Linked DNA regions of Rhizobium sp. SSA_523. The protein of the gene in region 1 interacts with the protein of each later gene in a pairwise test. Links are inferred from orthologs where the notes say so. Each region holds a gene or a part of one and is shown on either strand. Other genes may lie near its edges.

The links.
Region 2: the proteins of hupB (region 1) and dnaA interact in binary tests that used the Escherichia coli proteins (3 or more experiments, as listed by UniProt). The link is inferred for Rhizobium sp. SSA_523 from one-to-one orthologs.

Annotation. Positions count from the first base shown.
Region 1 is NZ_CP129382.1:503,069-505,854, forward strand. What follows is about bases 23-2,736. They hold hupB (DNA-binding protein HupB), read left to right. Parts: upstream 23-1,098; coding sequence 1,099-1,374; downstream 1,375-2,736. Other genes in these bases: lon (endopeptidase La), read left to right, coding at 23-901; QTJ18_RS10695 (DMT family transporter), read left to right, coding at 1,604-2,494; QTJ18_RS10700 (esterase-like activity of phytase family protein), read left to right, coding at 2,600-2,736. Outside these bases: more of lon, read left to right, coding at 1-22; more of QTJ18_RS10700, read left to right, coding at 2,737-2,786.
Region 2 is NZ_CP129382.1:3,186,247-3,189,168, reverse strand. The notes cover bases 70-2,919. They hold dnaA (chromosomal replication initiator protein DnaA), read right to left. Parts: upstream 2,362-2,919; coding sequence 778-2,361; downstream 70-777. Other genes in these bases: QTJ18_RS23420 (class I SAM-dependent methyltransferase), read right to left, coding at 164-760. Also shown: QTJ18_RS23425 (DMT family transporter), read right to left, coding at 1-31. UniProt on the Escherichia coli protein: Plays an essential in the initiation and regulation of chromosomal replication. Binds in an ATP-dependent fashion to the origin of replication (oriC) to initiate formation of the DNA replication initiation complex once per cell cycle.

The sequences.
Region 1 (2,786 bases):
CCACCTTCTGCCGAAGGCGATCAAGGAACATGCGTTGAAGCCGGAGGAATTCTCCGTCAGCGACGATGCCCTGAATGCCGTGATCCAGCAGTATACCCGCGAGGCCGGTGTGCGTAATTTCGAGCGTGAGCTGATGAAGCTTGCCCGGAAGGCCGTTACCGAAATCATCAAGGGCAAGACCAAGGCGGTGGAAGTCACCGCGGCAAACATCCATGACTATCTGGGTGTCCCGCGCTTCCGCCACGGCGAGGCCGAGCGTGAGGATCAGGTCGGTGTCGTCACCGGTCTGGCCTGGACGGAGGTCGGCGGCGAATTGCTGACGATCGAAGGCGTCATGATGCCCGGCAAGGGCCGCATGACGGTGACCGGCAACCTGAAGGACGTGATGAAGGAATCGATCTCGGCGGCGGCCTCCTATGTCCGCTCGCGCGCCGTCGATTTCGGCATCCAGCCGCCGCTCTTCGACAAGTCGGACATTCACGTCCACGTGCCGGAAGGTGCGACGCCGAAGGATGGTCCCTCTGCCGGCATCGCCATGGCGACGGCCATCGTCTCCATCATGACGGGCATTCCCGTCTCGAAGGATGTCGCGATGACCGGTGAAGTCACCCTGCGTGGCCGCGTCCTGCCGATCGGTGGTCTGAAGGAGAAGCTTCTGGCGGCGCTTCGCGGCGGCATCAAGAAGGTTCTCATTCCGGAAGAGAATGCAAAGGATCTGGCCGACATTCCGGATAATGTGAAGAACAACATGGAAATCATCCCGGTTGCCATGATGTCGGAAGTACTCGGCCATGCGCTGACCCGCATGCCGGAGCCCATCGAATGGGATGGAACGGTGGAAACGCCGGTCATCGCAACGGTGGATGGTGCCGACGATAACGGGGCCTCTCTCGCCCATTGAGGGGCGTGACCTGTGTGAAAATGACACTCGATACGAAAAAAGGCCGGCACTACGCCGGCCTTTTTTGTGAAAACCGCCTGATACCCCTTGTTTTTAAGGCCATTGCGGAGCTTTTGAAAAGGCGAAGGGGCCTCGCCAACCGGAGAGTCGCCCCCGACTGATCCATTGTGTGTGAAACCATTGAAAGGGGTGGAAACATGAACAAGAACGAATTGGTGTCCGCCGTTGCTGAAAAGGCCGGTCTCTCCAAGGCCGACGCAGCTTCTGCAGTTGATGCCGTATTTGACGCTGTTCAGAGCGAGCTCAAGAGCGGCGGCGAAGTTCGTCTCGCCGGCTTCGGCAGCTTCTCTGTTTCGCGTCGTGAAGCTTCGAAGGGCCGCAACCCCTCGACCGGCGCGGAAGTTGACATCCCGGCACGCAACGTGCCGAAGTTCTCGGCCGGCAAGGGCCTGAAGGACGCCGTCAACAGCTAATGGCGACAGCCCGCTTCGAGCGGCGCATCCGCGAACCGGGCTCGGCAGTACTGCCGGGCCTTTTTTCGTCGCATCGAGGGCGATGTCCCGGCGATATCTCCCCGCGGCATCCCGCCCGCGAGACGACAGACCCGATCGCGTCATGTGCGTGATCCTGAACCGCCTGCGTCCGCCGGTCCCGGCGCCCGCACCATTCGCCAGGAAGCCGCCGTTGAAGAATCGCCCGCTGATGACCCTGTTCCGCCTGCCGGCCGTGCTGGGCGCCTCCTACATGATCCTGGCCGGCATCGTCTTCGCCGTGCTCAATGTCGTCACCCAGTGGCTGGCCATGTTGCTGCAATTCCCGGCGGCCTCCACCGCGTTCTGGCAATATGGATTTGCCCTCGTCTTCAGCCTGCCCTTGTTGTGGCGGCACGGGCTGGGCGCAATGCGCACCCGCTATCCCGTGCGCCATATTCTGCGCGTCGCGCTGGCGGCGCTTGGCGTGCAGGCCTGGGTCGTCGGACTGGCAACCGTTCCCATCTGGCAGGCCATCGCCTTGGTCATGACCTCGCCCTTCTTCGTCATCATCGGCGCGCGGCTGTTTCTCGGAGAGCGCATCGGCCCCTCCCGCTGGCTGGCGACGCTCTGCGGCTTTGCCGGCGCGATGATCATCCTGCAGCCCTGGTCGGACAGCTTCACGCTTGCCGCGCTCTTGCCGGTGGCCTCCGCCCTTTTGTGGGGCGGGTCCTCACTGATCATGAAGAACCTCACCCATTACGAGCCGGCGGAGACCGTCACCGTGTGGCTGCTGGTGCTGCTGACGCCGATCAATGCGGGGCTTGCGCTCGGCACCGGCTTTGCGGTTCCGGACGGCCTTGCCTTCTGGCTGCTGCTCTCCGCCGGCCTGCTGACCGCCTTCGGGCAATATCTCCTGACGCTTGCCTATAGCGCCGCCGATGCCGCTTATGTGCAGCCCTTCGACGATCTGAAGCTGCCCTTCAACGTGGCGGCCGGCTGGTTGATCTTCGGCTATGCCCCCTCCGGCACGCTGTGGTTCGGCGCGCTGCTGATCCTGGGGGCCTCGCTGACCCTGATGATGCATGAGGCTCGGCGCGAGCGGCAGCGCCGGCAGGCCTGATCCCAAGCCCTGGCCCGCTAACCGCGGCGGGCAGCGTGTCATCTTACTGTTACGCGTTTGCCGCAAAACCGCCCTGTTCGCTACAGGAACGAAAAGGGCTGTCCCATGAAGAACAGAATTTCCCGCGCGGCGATGACCGCCGCGCTCTTTGCCTCCGTCGCCGCACCGGCTTCTGCCGAGCCGGTCTTCAACCGCATCGCATCCTTTGCCGTGTCGCAGAACCTGCCGGCCGACAAGGATAAGCTGACGCCAAGCTCGGCGGAGATCATCACCGCCTCCGAAGACGGCACCA
Region 2 (2,922 bases), 2.7 Mb from region 1 along the record:
GCCATTCCACCACCGTCATTGCTCTTTGCATGTCGCCATCTCCGCTCTGATCGGACGAGGTCTACAGCACGTGTCGCGTCAGGCCACCCGATTTCCGGCAATCTTCTGAACCTTGCGCGGCCCGCACTTTGTATAGCGGCACCGTCCGGATCCGCTTTGTGGATCAGCTGCGCCTGGCCAAGACATGCAGCCAGCGGGTTTCGGCCCCATCATAGCCGGAGCCGTCGGCCGTATCGATGGCGAGACTGGCCCAGCCGGTGCCATAGGCGTTTCGCAGAAAGGTCGCATCGGGATAGTTGAAATAGCGGCCGAGCCGATCATAGCCTTCCCCCGTGCCCGCCTTGAAGCTGGCAAAGAAGACGCCATCCGGCGTCAGGGCCCGGCGGATACGGTGCACTATGTCCGGCAGATCGATGCGTGGCACATGCAGGAGACAGGCATTCGCCCAGACGCCCTGATAGGCGGCAACCGCTTCGATCCGGTCGAACGGCAGAACCTCGACCGGCACAGGCAGCCTCTTTGCAGCCTCAGCCGCCATTTCCGCTATACCGTCCGTCGGATGCACGTCGAAGCCCTGTGCCAGCATCCAGGCGCTATCGCGCCCGCTGCCGCAGCCGAGTTCTAAGATGCGCGCGCCTGCCGGCAGGCAGGCGACAAACAGCTGAAGTGGCGCTGGAACTGGAAAAGCGCCGGTATCGGCGGCGTATTGTGCCGCCTTTCCGGCGTAGAAGGAGGCCGTCGCGGCAACGGGTTGCGTCATTGCCGCGCTCCTGCCGATCAGGCGTTGTTCTCGTTGATCAAGCGCTTGAGCAATTCGATCTCGTGGCTGAGCTTGGTGTCGCCAGAGATCAGTTCCTCGATCTTGCGCACCGCATGCAGAACGGTCGTGTGGTCCCTCCCGCCGAAGCGGCGGCCGATTTCCGGGAAAGAGCGCGGCGTCAGCGTCTTCGACAGATACATGGCAATCTGGCGAGGCTTCACGATCACCCGGGTCCGGCGGTTCGACACCAGTTCCTGCCGCGAGACATTATAGTGCCGGGCGACGATCCGCTGGATGTCCTCGATGCGCACGCGCTTGGCTTCGCCAGCACCGACCAGATGCGCAAGCAGCTCATCCACCCGCTCGATGGACAGTTCCGGCTCGAAGGAGCGCCGGAAGATCAGCTGGTTGAAGGCGCCTTCCAGCTCGCGTCCGGAATTGGCAACATTGCGGGCGACATGGTCGAGAATGGCATCGGGAATATCCAGCGCCGGATCGTCCTGCCGGGCCGTCTCCAGCCGACGCTTCAGCATTTCGAAGCGCATCTCGTAATCCGGGCTTTCCACCTCGATGGCAACGCCGCCCTGCAGGCGCGAGCGCACGCGTGGATCCAGCGATTCCAGCTCCCAGGGCGCGCGGTCGGCGGCAACGACCACCTGTTTGGCACTGTCGAGCAGCATGTTCAGGAGATGGCAGAACTCGTTCTGGATCATTTTCCCTTGCAGGAACTGCATGTCGTCGATGATCAGAAGATCGATATTGCGCAGCGATTCCTTCAGCGTCAGCGCATCATTGTCGCGAATAGCGGTGGCAAAGCGCCACATGAAATATTCAGCGGTGAGATAGACAACGCGCGGGTTGCGATCACTGTTGACCGCGGCATTGGCGATTGCCTGAAGAAGATGGGTCTTGCCGAGCCCGACGCCGGCATGGACGAAGAGCGGATTGAAGCGAACGGCGCTTGCGCCGGCCTCCGCAATCGTTCTTGCCGCTGCGAGCGCCACCCGGTTCGACGGTCCCTCGACAAAGGTGTCGAAGGTGTAACGGCTGTCCAGGGGAGAACCGAAGAGCGGGCTTGGCGCGCTGGAGGACCGGGCCGGCTGGCCGGACTGCTGCGCCTGCGCGGCGGTCGGAAAGCTGGCGATCTGGCCAATCTCGCGGGCGGGATTGCGGCGCGCGGCATGCGTCTGCACGGCTTCACCGGCCGGCGCTGCCCGCTCTTCACCAGAGGGGCGTGCCTGGCTGGCGCGGCTTGCGGTGCGCACGAGGATTTCCACCTTGAGGATGCCCGCATCTTCAGCCTGGAAAATGGTGGTGATCTGATCCAGGTAGCGATTGTTGATCCATGATTTCAGGAAGGTCGTCGGGACGGTCAGGCGGACGACGCTCTTGGACACGGAATGCAGCTTCAGGCGCGCGAACCAGCTGGCATAGACCTCGGGGCCTACCTGAGCCTTCAAGCGTGCACTGAAGCGCTCAAACAGGGCATCATGCTTCATTTCGGATTTGTCTCCCGCCGCCTGGGCGCAAACTGAACCGTTATCCTCAGACGCCTTGTTCCCGCTCTCCAGCGTCCGGGATGTAACCGTATTCATCTGCATTCTTCGCCGCCTTCTCATTGTTTACCCGCCGGAGCGGTTCATCCGCCCGCCGGGACGTCTTGCTCTTGAAGGCGGGGCCACCTGTTCACCTCGTGTCGAACAGAAAGTTCCCGCCTTTGCTTCATTGACCCCGCATGACATGCAGGGCAGATCCGGTTGCCAGCCGGCTTGGACGTTCCCCGTATGCGTCCTGTCGTCTCTCTACCCCTGGCCGTTGAGGCAGACCTTTTCTCTTGCTCCTTCCAGGCGCGGTCTTCTGCGCCACAGATGACATGCGCAGTTCCCTGCGCGACACATTCGATGCGCAGCCCCCTGCGCCACACAAAAATCCAGCCCCCGCGAATCCGAGAGGATTCCGGCGAACAACTTAAAGTTACAAGAAAAAGACGGATCAGCACGATCCGCTGCAAAAGTTAGAAGACCCGTCGCCCGACATGTCGGTGCGATCAGCGACCTTCCGGAGAGTTCCCCTGCGCCCTTGCTGGAGCTTATTAAGGCAGGATCGGAGGGCGATATCAACGATGAATTTTCGGCAAAATCCGTCCCTCAGCGTTGACTCTC